DNA from 2 places in the Paenibacillus sp. HWE-109 genome. Region 2 is predicted to be linked to the other one. Evidence: predicted binding sites of a transcription regulator. Region 2 holds the regulator's gene; the other holds the start of a gene.
The links. The regulator CtsR, encoded in region 2, represses protease genes until heat stress. The targets are predictions, from matches to a motif close to ATGGTCAATAAAGGTCAAACA.
Positions count from the first base shown of each region.

Region 1: the regulator CtsR is predicted to act here: its motif matches at 6,313-6,333, upstream of clpP (ATP-dependent Clp endopeptidase proteolytic subunit ClpP).

Region 1 is NZ_CP091881.1:7,657,932-7,668,229, forward strand. Features, by position in the region: gene rapZ (RNase adapter RapZ) at 1-763, shown strand, start outside; gene LOZ80_RS32940 (gluconeogenesis factor YvcK family protein) at 795-1,778, shown strand; gene whiA (DNA-binding protein WhiA) at 1,784-2,716, shown strand; gene LOZ80_RS32950 (HPr family phosphocarrier protein) at 2,865-3,134, shown strand; gene LOZ80_RS32955 (stalk domain-containing protein) at 3,342-5,111, shown strand; gene LOZ80_RS32960 (hypothetical protein) at 5,359-5,508, shown strand; gene clpP (ATP-dependent Clp endopeptidase proteolytic subunit ClpP) at 5,601-6,182, opposite strand; tRNA gene LOZ80_RS32970 (tRNA-Arg) at 6,384-6,455, opposite strand; gene LOZ80_RS32975 (sugar-binding transcriptional regulator) at 6,734-7,756, shown strand; gene gap (type I glyceraldehyde-3-phosphate dehydrogenase) at 7,835-8,842, shown strand; gene LOZ80_RS32985 (phosphoglycerate kinase) at 8,967-10,148, shown strand; gene tpiA (triose-phosphate isomerase) at 10,174-10,298, shown strand, end outside.
Region 2 is NZ_CP091881.1:6,820,354-6,830,651, forward strand. Features, by position in the region: gene pssA (CDP-diacylglycerol--serine O-phosphatidyltransferase) at 1-647, opposite strand, end outside; gene disA (DNA integrity scanning diadenylate cyclase DisA) at 760-1,839, opposite strand; gene radA (DNA repair protein RadA) at 2,081-3,511, opposite strand; gene clpC (ATP-dependent protease ATP-binding subunit ClpC) at 3,669-6,110, opposite strand; gene LOZ80_RS29260 (protein-arginine kinase McsB) at 6,171-7,190, opposite strand; gene LOZ80_RS29265 (protein-arginine kinase activator protein McsA) at 7,257-7,769, opposite strand; gene LOZ80_RS29270 (CtsR family transcriptional regulator) at 7,783-8,244, opposite strand; rRNA gene rrf (5S ribosomal RNA) at 8,585-8,701, opposite strand; rRNA gene LOZ80_RS29280 (23S ribosomal RNA) at 8,832-10,298, opposite strand, start outside.

The sequences.
Region 1 (10,298 bases), 840 kb from region 2:
GCTTATTCCTAAGTTTGCAGAGTTAATCGAGCAGTCGATGGGGAAAATCGGCAAAGTCGCACTGGTGATTGATTTGCGGGGGCGTGAATTTTTCACGGCACTTCAGGAGTCGCTTCGTTATATTCAAGAGAATTATACGCTTAGTTATGAAATTCTGTTCCTTGACGCCACCGATGCGACGCTCGTTCAGCGTTACAAAGAAAGCCGGCGTCGTCATCCGCTCGCACCTGATGGAGCGCCGTTGGAAGGGATAGGCCTTGAGCGTAAGCTGCTGGAAGAGCTGAAGGGCTTAGCCACTCAGGTTATCGACACAAGCACGCTCAAGCCGGTGCAGCTCAAAGAAAGAATTATTTCCCGGTTTACCAATTTGGAAACGAACCGCATATCTATAAATGTAATCTCCTTCGGGTTCAAGTATGGTGTGCCTATTGATGCTGATCTCATCTTCGATGTTCGCTTCCTTCCGAACCCTCACTATGTGGAGCAGCTTCGCCCACAGACAGGCCAAGATCCCGATGTGTATGACTACGTGATGAAGTGGACAGAGACACAAGAATTCCTGACCAAACTGCTCGATATGCTGAATTTCTTGATGCCTCAGTACAAGAAAGAGGGCAAGAGCCAGGTTGTTGTAGGAATTGGCTGCACAGGCGGTAAGCACAGATCCGTGGCCATTACCGAATATCTCGGTAAAGTCATGGGGAACAGTGAAACGGAAACGGTGCGGTTAAGTCATCGAGATGCTGAACGGGATCGCGTCTAAGCGGTCTTACGATGAAGAGGGTGAAAGAAGTATGGAATTTGTGAAATCACAACGCACTCCCCGAATCGTCGTTATAGGTGGCGGAACAGGTCTTTCGGTTATGCTTAGAGGTTTGAAGGAGAAACCGGTTGATATTACAGCGATTGTCACGGTAGCTGACGATGGAGGGAGCTCCGGCATTCTCCGAAGTGAGATGCAAATGCCGCCACCAGGCGATATTCGTAACGTCTTGACAGCTCTTGCCGATGTCGAGCCCCTGCTTTCTCTGATTTTGCAGTATCGATTTCAAGTAGGAACTGGATTAGCTGGGCATAGTTTGGGGAATCTAATCTTAGCGGCACTTACGGATATAACGGGTGATTTTGTTACAGCCGTGCAAGAGATGAACCGTGTCTTCGCGGTTCGTGGCCGTGTACTTCCGGCATCGAATCAGGCCATTGTGCTGAAAGCGATCATGGAGGATGGAACCTTGGTCGAAGGGGAGTCGAAGATTCCCAAAGCGGATGGACGCATCAAGCGGGTATTCATTGAGCCTACGAATGTGACTCCGCTTGCTGAAGCTGTTCAGGCCATTCGGGAAGCCGATGCTATCCTGTGCGGCCCTGGCAGCTTATACACCAGCCTGCTGCCGAATTTGCTTGTTCCCGGGATTGTAGATGAGATTGTGAAGTCGAAAGCCGTTAAACTGTTCATCTGCAATGTCATGACACAACCAGGGGAAACCGATGATTATTCCGTCAGTGATCACCTGGATGCGATTTATGATCACCTGCACCAGCATTTATTTGATTATGTCATTGTGAATAATGGGGAAATTCCTCCGCAAGTCCAGGCCAAATATGCCGAGAAGGGTTCGAAAGCGGTTCATTTGGACCTGGATGAAGTCACCAAAAGAGGGTACCGTGTTATTGCTGATCGGCTCGTGTTATTTCGCACCTACCTTCGTCATGATGCCGAGAAATTGAGTGACCATATTTATCAGCTCGTCGAAAGCTGGATGTTAAGGAAGAAGTGAGTCTCGTGTCCTTTGCGGCAACAACCAAAAAAGAGTTAACCCTAATAACGGAATCGGAAGCATGTTGTGAAAAAGCCGAACTGTCAGCCTTGATTCGTATGAATGGCTCGGTTCAGTTAACGAACCAACGTGTTGTTCTCGATATTTCCACGGAAAATGCGGCGATAGCCCGACGGATCTACTCGCTCATCAAAAAGGCGTACAAATTGCACACGGAATTACTTGTGCGTAAGAAAATGCGTCTGAAGAAAAACAATGTTTACATTGTTCGAGTACCCGGGCAGGTGCAGGAACTGCTAAGTGATCTCAAAATTGTTTCCGAAGGATTTATTTTCACAACCGGAATTAATAAAGAGATCATCCGCGGCAACTGCTGCAAGCGTGCGTATCTCCGTGGCGCTTTCATGGCGGGAGGCTCCGTGAATAATCCGGAAGGCTCTTCCTATCATTTGGAAATCGCCTCGATTTATGAGGAGCATTGCAAAGCGCTAACGCAGCTAGCGAACAAATTCGATTTGAACGCGCGTTTCATCGAACGTAAAAAAGGGTTTGTTTTGTACATCAAAGAAGGCGAGAAAATTATTGAGTTTCTAAGCATCATAGGCGCGCATCAAGCATTATTGCGTTTTGAAGATGTGCGGATTATGAAAGATATGCGGAACTCTGTGAATCGGATCGTCAACTGTGAAACAGCGAACTTGAACAAGACGATCGGCGCGGCGGTCAGACAGATTGAGAATATCCGACTTCTCCAGAGAGAAGTCGGCCTGGATAGCCTGCCTGAGAAGCTGCGCGAAGTTGCCGAAATTAGACTGCAGCATCCCGATCTGAATCTCAAAGAGGTAGGCGACATGCTGAAAGGCAGTGTAAGCAAATCCGGGGTTAACCATCGGCTGCGAAAAATTGACGAATTGGCTGAAAAACAGCGAAATTCGTAGATAAGAAGCACTTCTGTCACACATCCATAAGTTTTTCGCATTTTTTCTAGTGTACTTCGGGGAAAAATGCTATAATGTTAAAACATAAGGTATAACGCTGTTATCAAAAGTAATTCATATAAGCTCCACACTAGGGGGAATTAGTTCCATGTCCAGACGTCCAGTCGTTGTGAAGTTGAGAACAGGACTTCATGCCAGACCTGCGGCATTGTTTGTTCAAGAGGCGAATAAGTTTTCATCCGAGATCTTTGTTGAGAAAGATGAAAAGAAAGTGAATGCCAAGAGCATCATGGGAATTATGAGTCTTGCGATCAGCACAGGGACCGAAGTCTTCATAAGTGCAGAAGGTTCGGACGCAGAGCAGGCTGTAAACGCTTTAGTCACATTAGTCAGCAAAGAAGAATTGGAAAACCAATAATCCTTCAAAAGCTTCCTTTCGAGGAGGCTTTTTTGCAAGTGATAAGTTAGCATGCTGGATACTTTCTAAGTGTCAATTTTGTTAACATCTAGGGGAATTAGCAACCTTTTTCTATTGCCTGCGTCTAATGAACGTGGTCAATGAAGGAAAGGGCTATTTGCCATTCCTGACGTTTTCGCAATAATCCCCAAAGGAGCCAGAGAGAGAATGAAATTCCATGCATTAAAGAAAGAGATTATCGCCCTACTCGCGTTTTTCGTGTTTCTTGCTAGTGCTGTAGCGGCACCTGCTGCCCAAGCGGTATCGGCAGGAGCGTCCTTTATCCTACTTTATATTGATAAGGCTGAAGCTTTTGTGAATCAAGAGCAAATTCATTTGGATTCTCCTTCTACGATCATTAATGGCAGCACGTACGTGCCTGCTAAATTCCTCGGAGATACCATGGGGTTCACTGTCGAGTGGAACGACGCCTCCAGAACGATCCAGATGACGCCTCCGGGCTACAACATCGTCTTGGATGCCGATCATAAGACCGTAACGACGAACGGCGTAGATACGCCTTTCAACTCCGTTGCAGCGATTGTGAATGGCAAGCTTCTGGTGAAATTGACTTGGTTGGCTGATTATATGGGCGCTAAATATACGTATAACAGTGAACTTCGCCGTGTGGAAATTGTGCACTTCAAGAATCCTGAGGGCATCTATATCGACCAGGATAGCAATTCCCGACCTGTGGCTAAATTCGCGACTGCGAAGCCGACATACCGCCTTGGAGAGCCTGTGAAATATCTGGATTTGAGCTATGATCCGGATGCAGAGGGGATTGCCTCGTACGAATGGACGGGAAAACAGGACGTGTTCTTCAAAGCTGGGAAATATCCCGTTACGTTGACGGTGAAAGACGGTCATGGACATGTGAGCAAATTGTTCAAAAGTTACGTCACTGTTGTGGATGAGACTTACCTCACTGAAGTGGAATACCCGATCTACACGAAGCCAGTTGGCGGATTTATCAAGTCCGACTGGGGAACCATTTGGGCGCATTTCAATCAAATGCTTCCACTGCCTAAGAAAGTGACTGAAGTTCCTGGGCGTACTCTGCTCGTGAGTGATAGTCCGGAAGAGTTCACGGAGCGCGGTATTTTGTACCGAGATAACATTAATGGGAAGGCGAGATTGTACGCCGATCACATCAATGGCACGAAACAGAAGATGACGATGGCCATTTTCGCAACGAACAACACGGACAAACCAGTGACGATTAAGACGACGAACAAAGGTGAGGTTTACCCTTCCGTCTATGCCAACTTGATTGGCAGCGAGGCTTCTGTCGATTTCCTTCTTGAAAATGTGTACACGGAACAGTTGACGGTACCTCCGCATGATACCTATATCTACGCCAAGCTGCCTGACTTCTATCCTGGGCAAGGTGTGAACTTGTTCTATGATGTGGAAACAGACGGCGAGCTGCAAATCTCGTTTGGTGTAACCGATCAAAGATTGACCCCGACGACAGCGCAGGATTTGCCGCTTCTAGGCTTCACAGGGCATGTGCGCGGGACATTCCCCATCTCTGAGCTCAAATGGGATATTGACGCGACCAGCTTCACCAAAACGTCCGTCTTGACGATAGGAGACAATAAAACCGATCCGTTCGTCAAGGGATATGACGTAATGCGCAAGCAGAATGTAGAAAACGGCGGCAACTACGGCGTGGTCTACAAAATCCATGCAGATAAGCCGCGCAAAATGGCTGTGATGATTATGGCCAAAGGCGGCGTGTTCAAAGGCCCGTTCAAGATTAACGGCGAGATCATTCCAGTGCCGTACTCCGGCGTCATTACCGCCTTTGACGGGATGGAAGTGCTAGCTCGGACGACGGGAACGGAAGATGCGCTCGACATCGAGTTCACGCCTCCTGCGGGTTCGGCCTTCCCGATTGATTTGATTTTCTATCCGTTGGATGAGAAGAAGTAAGTAAGAGTTAGTAAGAGTTAGTAAGAGTTAGAGCCTCTTGAGATCTCCTGTTTTCAATGAAATTCATTGGATGGAGGCTCGAGGGGCTCTTTTGGTGTGGGATGACGGACGAGGGCTTGGCTGCGGAGTTAAGGATGTTTTTCAACGTTAAAGTGGGCGGAATGAGCGGGAAGCTGGAGTTAACACTGAAATTCACTCTTAAAGTCATCGTATATGCCGAGTTTGGGACGCGTGGGTGGAGTTAAGGATGTTTTTCAACGTTAAAGTGGGTGGAATGAGCGGGAAGCTGGACTTAACGCTGAAATTCACTCTTAAAGTCAGCGAAGATGCCCGAGTTCTTGGCCTATTCGCTGGTTTTGGTGGCTTAGACCCGGACGCGAAGCACAGAGGTGTGTAAGAGGGCGTTAAAAGTTGTTTTCCAGCCAATAAAAAAACCAGCCGCGCGGCACTCGGCTGAGTGTCCATGCAGGCTGGCTTTTATTGTTGCGATTAGACGCGCTCGATCACTTTATCAATGAGTCCATATGCGGCTGCTTCAGCAGCGCTCATGAAATTGTCGCGGTCCGTATCTTTTTCGATGCGCTCGAACGTTTGCCCTGTGCGCTCTGCCAAGATTGTGTTCAGGTTGTCACGCATTTTCAAAATGCGCTTCGCGCGGATTTCGATGTCGGAGGCTTGACCCTCAGCACCGCCGAGCGGTTGGTGAATCATGACTTCGCTGTTCGGCAGCGCGTAGCGCTTGCCTTTGGCGCCTGCCGTCAGCAGGAATGCGCCCATGGAAGCAGCCATACCAACGCAGATCGTGGATACGTCTGGTTTGATGAACTGCATCGTGTCGAAGATCGCCATACCGGCTGTGATGGATCCGCCGGGGCTGTTGATGTAAAGCGAGATATCTTTATCAGGATCTTGGGCGGCCAAGAAAAGTAATTGAGCAATGATGGAGTTCGCCACAACATCGTTGACACCCGTGCCTAAGAAAATGATGCGGTCCTTCAGCAAGCGAGAGTAGATGTCATATCCTCTTTCACCGCGCGCGTCCTGTTCGACTACCATAGGGATAAAACTCATGAGAATGACCTCCTTGGGGTGGGTACTTGGTTTAATGTGTGGAGCCAGTTCAATCAGAGACTGATGAAATTGTTCTCCGGGGTACATACTATTTACAGTATCTACAAGTATGATAACGAAAAAACCTCTGAAGGTCAAGAAAGGTCAAACTAAGAATAAAAAAAATCAGTTCGAGAACTGATTCAGGGTGTTTCTTATGGACGCGCCCGAAAGGAATCGAACCTTTATCTCAGGCTTCGGAGGCCTACGTCATATCCATTGGACCACGGGCGCATATCTGCAAAAAAGTGAAGCAAGGGTTATTATATGTCAGACTTCCATAAAAAGCAAGACAGTAAGCCCTTTCAGTCTTTTTTACTGAAAATGTTTGAACAAATGTTGAATATTCAGTTAGAATTGGTTATAATAAAAATGTAATCAAGTTCAGTGAAATATGCTTTCCGAAGCCGGAAAGAGGTAAGTCACTTTTTTTTCGCCCGGGTGGGACATAAAATGCAGACCCGGGACACAAAACGTCCATCAATAGGATCAGGAGCGTCAGTCGTCGTCATATGAGAGAAATACTTGACATTCAGAAACAGCTCTTGCCAGATCTATTGGACATCATGAAGAAGCGGTACTCGATTCTGCATCATATCTTGGTTTCCGGCGTTGTCGGACGCCGCACATTAGCCTCGTCGCTCGATATGACGGAGCGCGTGCTCCGCGGTGAAGTCGATTTCTTGAAGGAGCTTGGGCTTCTTGAATCCGATGCAGCAGGTATGAGAATTACCGAGTCCGGTCGTCAACTGCTTGAAGACATGTTGCCGATCATCAAGATTGCTTTTGGTTTAACCGACTTGGAGGAGAGCATTGCCAAGGCGTACGGACTTTCACAAGTCATTGTAGTACCAGGCGACTCGGATACTTCGGATTTCACGAAGAAGGAGCTTGGCCGGGCAGGCGCAGCAGCTTTGCGCAAATATGTAGCCAAAGATGATATCATCGCGGTTACAGGCGGCTCTACCATGGCGCAGATTGCCAATAATCTGGCGATTTCTTCTTCCCTGAAAGGCAGCTGGTTCGTACCGGCTCGCGGTGGACTTGGGGAAAGCGTGGATATGCAGGCAAACACCATCGCTTCCATTATGGCCAAGAAGACTGGCGGGAAATACAGGCTCCTGCACGTACCGGATCATCTCGGAGAGGAAGCGTATCAATCCCTTATCCAAGATCCGCAGATTCAGGAAGTTGTTGACGCTGTTCGCAGTTGTCGCATCGTTGTACACGGTATCGGAGATGCTATGGTCATGGCGCGCAGGCGCAAGGTAGATGCCGAAACGACACGCAGCTTACAAGCCGATGGCGCTCTTGCAGAGGCATTCGGGTACTATTTTGACCGACAAGGAAATGTGGTTCACAAGATGCCAACGGTCGGACTTCGACTGGAGGATCTGCAGCGGATTGAAGTTGTGATTGGCGTAGCTGGGGGCAAGAGCAAAGGTGAAGCGATCGCATCGGTCCTTCGTCACGGGCAAGAGAACGTGCTTGTAACGGATGAAGCGGCTGCACTGGAAATAATGAAACATGTGTGAGAAAGACATCATAACGTATGCCTTAACCGGCTGCGTTTTGAAATATAATTATTTATTTAATCTTAGGAGGAATTGGCTATGACAACAAAAGTAGGTATTAACGGTTTCGGACGTATTGGTCGTAACGTATTTCGCGCAGCTTTGAACAATTCAGAAGTACAAATCGTGGCAGTAAATGATTTGACTGACGTTAAAACATTGGCTCACTTGCTCAAATATGACACAACTCACGGTAAACTAGACGCTACAGTTGAAGCTGGTGAAGGCGAATTGATCGTTAACGGTCGCTCCATCAAAGTTTTTGCTGAGCGTGACCCTGGGAACCTGCCTTGGGCATCTGTAGGCGCAGAAATCGTTATCGAATCTACTGGTATTTTCACAGCAAAAGAAAAAGCAGCCCTTCACTTGAAAGGTGGAGCTAAGAAAGTTATCATCTCCGCTCCTGCTTCCGACGAAGATATCACTATCGTACTGGGCGTAAACGAAGACAAATACGATCCAGCTGCTCATACAATTATCTCCAACGCTTCTTGTACAACAAACTGTCTGGCTCCTTTCGCGAAAGTTATCAACGATAGCTTCGGAATCGTAAAAGGGATGATGACAACTGTTCACTCCTACACAAATGACCAATCCGTGCTTGACGTTCCGCACAAAGACCTTCGTCGTGCTCGCGCAGCAGCTGAGAACATCATTCCTTCCAGCACTGGTGCAGCAAAAGCAATCGGCCTAGTTCTTCCTGAGCTTAAAGGCAAATTGAACGGTATGGCTATGCGTGTTCCTACGCCTAACGTTTCCGTAACTGACTTGGTTGTTGAGTTGAAAGTTAACGTAACAGTTGATGAAGTAAACGCAGCTCTGAAAGCAGCTTCCGAAGGCCCTCTTAAAGGCATTCTGAACTACACAGAAGATGCTTTGGTTTCCAGCGATTTCAATGGCGATCCAGCTTCCTCCACAATCGATGCTCTTTCCACAATGGTAGTTGGCGACAACATGCTGAAAGTGGTTTCCTGGTACGACAACGAGTGGGGTTACTCCAACCGTGTAGTTGACTTGGTAGCTTTCATCGCGAAAAAAGGTCTGTAATTCCATAGCAGCAACACACACAAAACGACATGAAGGGGAGAAGCGATTCTCCTCTTTATGTGCGATTTTCCCATATAAAAGGTAGACCGGAAGAAAACCATACACGCTCAGGGAGGCTTTTACGATGAATAAGAAAAGTGTTCGCGATGTTGAAGTAGCTGGTAAAAGAGTATTTGTTCGCGTTGATTTCAACGTACCTGTAGAGAACGGTCAAATCACCGATGATACTCGGATCAGAGAAACGCTTCCTACGATTAAATTCTTAGTAGAGCAAGGCGCTAAAGTCATTCTTGCAGCTCATTTTGGTCGTCCAAACGGACAAGTGGTTGAAGAGCTTCGTTTGACGCCGGTAGCTGCGAAATTGGCTGAGCTGCTTGGCCAAAACGTGATTAAAGCGGATCAATCCGTTGGCGAAATCGTGAAAGCACAAGTCGATGCGCTTGAAAATGGCGATGTTCTCTTGCTTGAAAACGTTCGTTTCAACGAAGGCGAAGAGAAGAATGATCCTGAATTGGCCAAAGCTTTCGCTGATCTTGCGGATCTGTTCGTGAATGATGCTTTCGGCGCTGCTCACCGTGCGCATGCTTCGACGGCAGGAATCGCTGCTTACATCCCGGCTGTTTCCGGTCTTTTGATGGAGAAAGAGCTTGATGTTCTAGGCAAAGCGCTGAACAACCCTGAGCGTCCTTTCACAGCTATCGTTGGCGGATCCAAAGTGAAAGACAAAATCGCTGTCATTGAAAACCTCCTGAACATTGCAGACAACGTCTTGATTGGCGGCGGTCTGTCCTATACATTCTTGAAAGCACAAGGCTATGAAATCGGTAAATCGCTTTTGGACAATTCGAAGCTTGATTTAGCGCTTAGCTTTATTGAGAAAGCAAAAGAAAAAGGCGTGAACTTCCTACTTCCTGTAGATATCGTTGTTACAGATAAATTCAGTGCTGATGCGAATACGCAAATCGTTGGCATTGATGGCATTCCTGCAGATTGGGAAGGCATTGATATCGGACCGAAAACACGTGAGCTGTATGCAGACGTTATCGCGAAATCCAAGCTGGTCGTTTGGAACGGACCGATGGGCGTATTCGAAATCGAGCCTTTCTCCCATGGTACACGTGCAGTAGCTGAGGCTTGTGCAGCAACTTCCGGTTACACGGTTATCGGTGGCGGTGATTCCGCTGCAGCTACAGAGAAGTTCCATTTGGCTGATAAAATGAACCATATGTCCACTGGCGGCGGAGCTTCCTTGGAGTTTATGGAAGGTAAAGCATTGCCAGGCGTAGTAGCCTTGAACGATAAATAATTTTTCACAAAGGAGCATCAATCCAATGAGTAGAAAACCGATTATCGCGGGTAACTGGAAAATGTTCAAAACCGTTTCCGAAGCTGTAAGCTTCGTGAATGAAATCAAAGGCAGCACAATTGAAGGCGTAGAGAGCGTAATTTGCTCTCC
Region 2 (10,298 bases):
AGCGCGTACCCCAATAAAGGTACGAAAATCATTTTGGAAATGGACTCTGGCCATTTGATTGCAATAAGAACAGCTACGGCAACAATAATCGGCGTAATCCAAATTGCTGCTTTGGGAATGCCAGCTTTCTTGAAATTCGGGTATTTGACTGTACTTACCATCAAGTAAGACAACATAATTGTGCTTACCAAAAGAACATACACATTAATCTCATTCACGAACAGAGCTAATGTACAAAGAACGCCGCCAGCTGCCGGGATTGGAAGACCGATGAAGTAGCCTGGTGTACCCGCAACAACATTGAACCGAGCAAGACGAAGAGCACCGCAAATCGGGAAAATCGCTGTGACGATCCAAGCAAACGCTGGACTAATCACGCTAGGATCATTGAAAGCAACAACGTACATGATGAAGGCAGGAGCTACACCGAAAGAAATGACATCCGACAAGGAATCCAATTCTTTACCAAATTCACTTTGGGCATTTAACGCTCTTGCGACACGTCCATCCAGACCATCCAGCAACATAGCGACAATGACGAGCACAGCTGCAATCCCGTGTTCACCGCTAAAAGCCAGAATAATTGAAAGAACACCTAGGAATAAGTTCCCTACTGTAAAAAGACTGGGAATCGATTTCGTTAACATATGTTTTTGTCCACCTCTGAATTTACTATACCCTAATCTCGACTTAATAAAACCTTATCGACTGAATGACTTCACAAAATCTCAACATTGATACTTACTGATTGTATCCACTTTAAATATGTCTGTCAATGAACACTTGTTCCTGAATTCTCTTGAGCCCTTCTTTAATGGCACGAGCTCTCACTTCCCCGATTCCGTCAACTTCATCCAGTTCTTCAATTGTCGCCATCATCATATGTGGCAGGTATCCGAACTTCTCCACCAGATTAGCAATAATGATGGAAGGAAGTCGCGGAATTTTCCCAAGAACACGGAACCCTCGAGGTGAAACCGGTTCTTCGACGATGGAATTCGTATGCGGATAACCAAGTAAGCGAATGATTTGGTGCGGTTCTAACAGTTCATCTGACGATAACCGCTTCAAACCTGCTTGCATTTCCTTGACTCGGTCTTCGGATAATTCCCTTACATAATCTTTTACGAGCAAACGCGCTTCAAGTTCCGCATTCCCCACAAGTTCTTCCAATTGCATACTGATGAGGCGTCCTTCATTCCCCAATTCATTAATATATCGATTGATCTCCGCTTTAATGCGTAAAACCATCTCGAAACGTGCAATCACATTGGTAACATCATGGAGTGTAACTAATTCCTCAAACTCAGACGCGCTCAGATTCGTCAGCGATTGATCAAGCACCACTTTATAACGTTCCAAGGTCTGAATCGCTTGGTTCGCTTTGGTCAAAATAACACCGATATCTTTGAGCGCATAGCGTAAATTGCCTTGATATAAGGTGATGACATTTCGCCGCTGTGAAATTGAGACCACTAATTTGTTCGTTTGCTTCGCAACTCGTTCCGCTGTGCGATGGCGAATTCCCGTCTCTGAAGAGGAGATCGAGGAGTCCGGGATTAGTTGTGTGTTTGCATAAAGAATTCGCTTGATATCTTCACTTAGAATAATCGCGCCATCCATCTTGGCAAGCTCATATAAGTAGTTAGGTGAGAAATCGCAATCGATCGAAAAACCGCCATCTACGATTTCTCGCACTTCTGCGCTATAGCCAACTACAAGAAGTCCACCCGTTTTGGCGCGTAGGACATTCTCCAAACCATCGCGGAACGGAGTACCAGGCGCTACCATTTGCAGCAATTGGCTCATGACGTCTCGCTTTATCTCTTCTTTACTCATCATTTTCCTCCTGAAGGCTTGCAGGTTGAATGACCACAAGAGTCTCTACATATATCATACATGTCACATTCGAAATTCATGCTGTTTTGATTCAACCTAAGCATCCTTAATCCCGATCGGACTAAGAATAGAGTTCAGTTGCTAAATCCTTACAACTAAGTATAACGGAAAATGCTTTCCTTTAAAAGAAGTTGTATATAATTGATAAACTGTTAAGTATATAACTATATCCTATTTCATGCTAATTATCTTCCTCATCCCAGGGTGCTCTCTGCTCTTTGCCTTGGTTGGATGAACCAAATACAGAGTGTATGACCTGACTCAAGGTTTTGCATGGGACTACTTTTATTGTAGAAAATGAAGTTGTGCTTTTTAAACCATTAAGCGCAACATAGACTCGTTTGAAACCCATTCTTTCAAGTTCTCTGATTCTTAGTTCCAATGTAGGTACTTTCTTTAATTCACCCGTTAATCCAATATCTGCGATAAAAACAGTATCATTAGGAATACCTTGGTTCTTGCAGGAAGAGACAATACTCATTATCGCGGCTAAGTTTGAGGACTGTTCCTTTAAGCGAATGCCACCCGTTGTTTTCACAACCACATTCTTATCATGTAAAGGTATATTAGCTCTTTGTTCCATGATGCTGATAAGTGTGTTTACATGGTCCTTTTTTAAACATTCAGCAATCCGGCTTGGGTATGGCATGAACGTCGTTGATACTAAACTTTCTATCTCCAAAATAATCGGTCTTGTGCCTTCTTTAACGACTGTTAATGCGCTCCCACTCACAACATCATTTTCGTCTCTTTGCGTCATGAAGAACTCTGAGGGGTTATCAATAGGTGTCAATCCTTGCTCTCCCATGGTGAAAAATCCAAGTTCTCCTGTGCTGGCGTAGCGGTTTTTAGTGGAGAATAGCTGTTTCAGCTCCTCACCTTCTTCTCCTTCCAGAACAAGAACGGCATCCACCAAATGTTCTAATGCTCTTAAACCAGCTAATTCGTTATCTTTCGTCATCTGTCCAACCATAATAATAGCTCTTGGTCTTTGCGCATCTTTGGCAACCTTGAGGAGCGTATTGGCGCATTCCATCGTTTGCGTAGGGGACCCGGGTCTTTGTGGATATTCTTCCAATAAAAAAGTTTGAATACTATCAATAATAATCAAATCCGGGTCTACCTGGTCAATACAACCCAAGACATTATTCAAGCTATTATCCGAATAAACCCAGACGTTTTTATGAATATTTTGCAGGACTCGCTCAGCTCTTCTCTTGATCTGGCTGTCACTTTCTTCCCCAGAAGCGTACAACACTTTCAACCCTTGCTTCGCCACATCATCCGATATTTGCAACAAAAGCGTAGATTTCCCCGCACCTGGAACAGCCGTGATAATCGTAACAGAATCCTTAACGATCCCTCCACCCATTACGCGATTAAATTCATTGTATTTAGTAACAATTCTATCACTGTTCTGAGACACGGTATCGGTAAGACGGTTAATGACAACATTCTTTTTTTTCGTTACGCCCTTTTGGCCACCACTAGGAGCGTTGATAACATCTTCTTCTTCGAGCGTATTCCACTCCCGACAACTGCTGCACGAACCTTGCCATTTGGGATGCTCTTGACCGCAACTGGTACACTTGTATGTGGTTTTCTTTTTCATATGTAAGAATCACTTCTCCAATTAATCAATTATTTTCAAACTTCCTTTTCCAAATAAAGTTTACTATGATTATGAAGCCCCTGAAAGAGCTAAAGCAAATAAAAAGCATTTTGCCGCATCCACGCTGGATGATGCAAAATGCTTTTTTGCTTTTCATTTATTTGGCAACTACGCCTTCGCTCTTCAAGACGACAAGTTCGCCTTCGTTTTCATCGATTGTCAAGGAGTCGCCTTTGGATATATTTCCTCTAAGCAGTTCCTCGGACAAGCGATCTTCAATATGCTTCTGAATGGCTCTACGCAGCGGTCTTGCCCCATACGTAGGATCAAAGCCTTCTTTGGCCAAGAACATTTTCGCTTTATCTGTCAACAAGAAGTCAACTTCTTGCTCTTTAAGACGTTTGCGAAGATCTTCTGCCATTAAGCTAACGATTTGTGCGATATGCGTTTCATCCAAGGAATGGAACACAATCGTTTCATCAATCCGGTTAAGGAATTCGGGACGGAAGCTTTTCTTAAGCTCGCCCATCACTTTGTCTTTCATATTCGTATAGTCTCTGCCGGCATCAACCGCAGCCGTAAAGCCCAGTGACGAATTCTTCTTGATCACATCGGCACCCACATTGGATGTCATGATGATCAATGTATTGCGGAAATCAACCGTGCGTCCTTTGGAGTCTGTTAAACGTCCGTCTTCCAAAACTTGAAGGAGGATGTTGAACACTTCCGGATGCGCTTTTTCGATTTCATCGAGCAGTACGACGGAGTACGGCTTACGACGAACCTTCTCGGTAAGCTGGCCGCCTTCTTCATAACCCACATAGCCTGGAGGCGCCCCAACGAGTCGGGATGTCGAATGCTTCTCCATGTACTCGGACATATCGATACGTACTACGGCATTGTCGTCACCGAATAAAGATTCCGCTAACGCGCGCGCCAATTCTGTTTTACCTACACCCGTTGGTCCAAGGAAAATGAAGGAGCCCATCGGACGCTTCGGATCCTTAAGTCCTGCTCTCGCGCGGCGGATAGCGCGGCTAACCGATTTCACAGCTTCTTCTTGACCAATGACACGTTCATGAAGAATCTCTTCCATCTTGAGCAGTCGCTCGGTTTCTTCTTCCGCCAGCTTGCTGACCGGAATTCCAGTCCAGCTCGCTACGATTTGGGCAATGTCATCCGGCGTAACTTCCGTATCCAAACGACCTTGTTTCTCTTTCCATTCGTTCTTCGTCGTATCCAACTCTTCACGAAGCTTTTGCTCTGTATCGCGAAGACCGGCCGCTTTCTCGAACTCTTGGCTTTGAACCGCCGCGTCTTTCTCTTTGCGGATATCTTCCAGCTTATTCTCAAGCTGTTTCAAGGATGGCGGTACCGTGTAAGAGCGAAGCCTAACTTTGGAGCTGGCCTCATCAATTAAATCGATCGCTTTATCAGGCAGGAAGCGGTCTGTAATGTAACGATCCGAAAGTTTAACAGCTTCTTGAATAGCAGCATCAGTGATTTTCACACGGTGATGCGCCTCATACCGATCACGCAATCCATAAAGAATTTGTATCGCTTCATCCGGCGATGGTTGATCAACCGTAATCGGTTGGAAACGGCGTTCAAGCGCAGCGTCTTTTTCAATATATTTACGATATTCATCTAACGTTGTCGCACCAATACACTGCAGCTCACCTCGTGCAAGAGCCGGTTTGAGGATGTTGGAAGCATCAATAGCTCCTTCAGCCCCACCAGCGCCGATCAAGGTATGAAGCTCATCAATGAACAGTACGATGTTACCCGCTTGGCGAATTTCGTCCATGATCTTCTTGAGGCGATCTTCAAACTCACCACGATATTTGGTCCCTGCCACAACAGAGCCCATATCGAGGGTCATGACTCTTTTATCCTTCAAAGTCTCCGGAATTTCGTTGTTAATAATCTTTTGCGCCAAGCCTTCAGCAATCGCTGTTTTACCAACACCCGGCTCGCCAATTAGCACAGGATTGTTCTTGGTTCTACGGCTAAGCACTTGAATAACACGCTCAATTTCTTTGCTTCGGCCAATCACAGGGTCCAAATGTCCCTCTTTGGCATAAGCAGTCAGATCTCTCGCTAACCCATCCAAGGTAGGTGTATTCACATTCTGGTTGCTGCCGTGGCTTGGTGATACAGTCTCACTGCTGCCCAGTAGTTGAAGCACTTGTTGACGCGCTTTGTTCAAAGACACACCCAAGTTATTCAGCACGCGTGCCGCAACCCCTTCGCCTTCGCGAATAAGTCCAAGTAAAATATGTTCAGTCCCCACATAAGTGTGACCTAGTTTTCTAGCTTCATCCATCGAAAGTTCGATGACTTTTTTCGCTCTAGGCGTATACGCAATATTGGTAGGCTGTTCTTGTCCTCTGCCAATCAGAGATTCGACTTCGTCTTGAATTTTCTCAAGTCCGAGGCCCAGAGCAACGAGTGCTTTAGCAGCAATGCCTTCCCCTTCGCGAATAAGACCAAGTAAAATGTGCTCAGTGCCGATATTATTATGCCCTAAGCGAACTGCTTCCTCTTGTGCCAAAGAAAGAACCTTCTGCGCACGTTCTGTAAATCTGCCAAACATCATAGAGAACACCTCCAAAAGTAGTATATCTATGGAAAACCTAAAGGATGAATCTAATGCTCATTAAATTCTGCCGAACCTTTCACGGATCAGCTCTGCCCGGCGTATATCACGCTCTTCGGCATTTAACTTCTCACCTGCATACTGCTGAAGAAACCCAGGTTGCGTCATCACCAGCAGCTCATTGAGCACATGGGATGAAACATTGTTAATGATCCCAAGGTCAATCCCCAATCTTACATCGGACAAACGCTGCGCAGCTTCCTTAGAGTCCATGATCCCTGCATAGGACAAAATGCCGAGAGAACGGTTCACACGGTCTATTATCCGCATTCTCGATTCTTGAATCAGCTTATGTCTGGCCGCACGTTCATGCTCAATAATTTGTCTAGCCACGCTGTGTAAATTATCAATAATCTCTTCTTCGGATTGCCCTAGCGTAATCTGATTCGATATTTGGAACAGATTACCTAAAGCTTCGCTGCCTTCCCCATATAATCCTCTAACTGTCAACCCAACCTGGGTAACTGCTGATAAAATCCGATTAATTTGTTGGCTGAGCACCAAAGCAGGCAGATGCATCATGACCGAAGCGCGAATTCCGGTCCCTACATTCGTGGGACAGCTTGTTAGGTAGCCACGCTTTTCATCATATCCATAATCCATTTGCGTTTCAAAAATATCATCGATTTGATTCGCCAAATCCCACACTTCTTTAATCTGAAAGCCGGGACATAAACATTGTATGCGAAGATGATCCTCTTCGTTGATCATAATACTGATGGATTCATTTTCGCTTAAAATAACGGCGCCATTTCTGGATTCGTTAGCTAAATTCGGGCTAATTAAGTGCTTCTCCACAAGAACCATTCGTTCAAGCTCATTGAGCTCTGAAAGCGGGATCAGCGAGAAATGACTAATCGTTTCCAGCTCCTCATTCTCTAGAACTCCTGACAATTGAACAAGTACTTCCTGTGATTGTTGATTGGTAGCTAACATGGGATAGGGATAATCTCTAAGGTTGCGTGCAATCCGGATCCGACTGCTAATGACGATATCCGACTCAGGACCTTCACCCTTCATCCATTCGCTCAATGCATCTCCTGTAAACCGTTGTAGTGTCACTGGATTCACACCTTCCTTACAAAATCACATACCCGCAATTTTCTTCTCGATCTCACGAATTTGATCACGAATCTTAGCTGCTTCTTCGAACTCTTCTGCCTCAATACAAGCCATCATATCCTTCTTGAGGGTATCGACTTCACGCTTGCATTGAATGATTCCACCGCTCCGCTTAGGTACTTTTCCTACGTGAACGATGTTGCCGTGAACCCTTTTGAAAAGAGGGTCCAGCTTCTCAGAAAAGCTTTGATAGCACGATCCGCAACCAAACCGACCTAATTTACTAAACTGCGAATACGTAAGGCCACAGTTCTCACAACGGATGGCTTGTGACTTCGCCGCGGACAGGGATGAAGGTTCAAAATCGAGCAAGCCGGATAGCAAATTATGAATCGAAAATCCATTCGACGTCCCCGGTATCATCTCGCCCTTCTCCCGAGCGCAATTCTCACAAATGTGGAACTCGTTCTTGTCTCCATTTATAATCTTCGTAAAATGAAGAGTCGCCGGTCGTTTACCGCATTCCTGACAAACCATTTCTTATGCCTCCTCATCTGCTAAGCAAGGATATCAGCATTGCTTTAAGAATCTTAGCCCGAATTTCATCGCGCAGCGGGAGCTTGAAGGTCAACACATCTCTGGATATCGCTGCCCGAATCAGGTTAGCTTCTCGGGTTGAAATATAGTGACCCTCCTGCAGCTGGTATATAAGTCCTTCTGAGGTGACTTGATCTATGTGTGTGTGAATCGTGCGAAAAATGTGGTCCAAAATAGACCCATGACTTTTGAGCTCGATCTTCTGAATACGAATGTATCCGCCACCGCCACGCTTGCTCTCCACAATGTATCCCTTTTCCAAGGTAAACCGTGTACTAATAACATAGTTGATTTGGGATGGTACGCATTGGAATTGATCAGCCAAGTCGTTGCGTTGAATCTCAATAGCCCCTTCGGAACTTTGCTGCAGGACATGTTTCAAATACTGCTCAATGATTTCTGATACGTTACGCATCAATTCATCCTCCAGACTGCTAGAAGTAAATTGACTTTGATTGACTTTGACTTTCTTTGACCTTAACTAGATTATAATCATTTCCTTTCTTTTTGACAAGTGCTGCTTCTAACATTGTGTTGTAAACACCAAGCCTACTCACAGTATTTACAAAAATACCCCTACTTAACGTAGGGGCGTGTACCAATTAATTCTTTTTTTGAATTTGCTGTGCTCGCGATAAATAGGAAAGTTATAGATGAACGGACAATAAGCTCTCTCAAAGGTGTGAGGATAGTGGTCACACTAGAAGTAACAGAAAAAACCTTACGAGGATTTCTCCTTGTAAGGTTTCTTAGCTGCTTGGCAACGTTCTACTCTCCCAGAACCCTGCGGTTCAAGTACCATCGACGCTGGAGGGCTTAACGGTCGTGTTCGAGATGGGAACGCGTGGGTCCCCTCCGCCATCATCACCAAACAGTCAAAGCGTGATTTGCGCCTTGAAAACTAGATACGAAACGTGCGTAAAGATAGATGTTCTTAGGATTTCTGGGTCCCAATCAAGTATTCGGAATCAGCTACAAAGCTTATCTTCACTTGCTTGGGATTAGGTTAAGCCCTCGACCGATTAGTATTCGTCAGCTGCATACGTTGCCGCACTTCCACCTCGAACCTATCAACCTCGTCGTCTACAAGGGGTCTTACATACTGGGAAATCTCATCTTGAGGGGGGCTTCGCGCTTAGATGCTTTCAGCGCTTATCCCCTCCGTACATAGCTACCCAGCTATGCCTCTGGCGAGACAACTGGTACACCAGCGGTACGTCCATCCCGGTCCTCTCGTACTAAGGACAGCTCCTCTCAAATTTCCTACGCCCGCGACAGATAGGGACCGAACTGTCTCACGACGTTCTGAACCCAGCTCGCGTACCGCTTTAATGGGCGAACAGCCCAACCCTTGGGACCTACTTCAGCCCCAGGATGCGATGAGCCGACATCGAGGTGCCAAACCTCCCCGTCGATGTGGACTCTTGGGGGAGATAAGCCTGTTATCCCCAGGGTAGCTTTTATCCGTTGAGCGATGGCCCTTCCATTCGGTACCACCGGATCACTAAGTCCGACTTTCGTCCCTGCTCGACTTGTAGGTCTCGCAGTCAAGCTCCCTTATGCCTTTGCACTCTGCGAATGATTTCCAACCATTCTGAGGGAACCTTTAAACGCCTCCGTTACATTTTAGGAGGCGACCGCCCCAGTCAAACTGCCCACCTGACACTGTCCCCATACCGGATCACGGTACCAGGTTAGAACTCCGATACGATCAGGGTGGTATCCCAACGGCGCCTCCACCCAAGCTGGCGCTCAGGCTTCAAAGGCTCCCACCTATCCTGTACAGATCGTACCAAAGTCCAATATCAAGCTGCAGTAAAGCTCCATGGGGTCTTTCCGTCTTGTCGCGGGTAACCTGCATCTTCACAGGTATTAAAATTTCACCGGATCTCTCGTTGAGACAGCGCCCAAGTCGTTACGCCATTCGTGCGGGTCAGAATTTACCTGACAAGGAATTTCGCTACCTTAGGACCGTTATAGTTACGGCCGCCGTTTACTGGGGCTTCAATTCATAGCTTCGGGTTGCCCCTAACCACTCCTCTTAACCTTCCAGCACCGGGCAGGCGTCAGCCCGTATACTTCGCCTTGCGGCTTCGCACAGACCTGTGTTTTTGCTAAACAGTCGCTTGGGCCTTTTCACTGCGGCCCCCTCGGGCTATTCACCCTACCGAGGCACCCCTTCTCCCGAAGTTACGGGGTCATTTTGCCGAGTTCCTTAACGAGAGTTCTTCCGCGCGCCTTAGAATTCTCTTCTCACCCACCTGTGTCGGTTTGCGGTACGGGCACCTTCGCCTGGCTAGAAGCTTTTCTTGGCAGTGTGAAATCATGACCTTCGGTACTTAAAGTTTCCCTCCCCATCACAGCCCAGCCTTACGATGTGCGGATTTGCCTACACATCAGCCTCACTGCTTGGACAGACATCCATCAGTCTGCGTCACTATCCTTCTGCGTCACTCCATTGCTCATAAC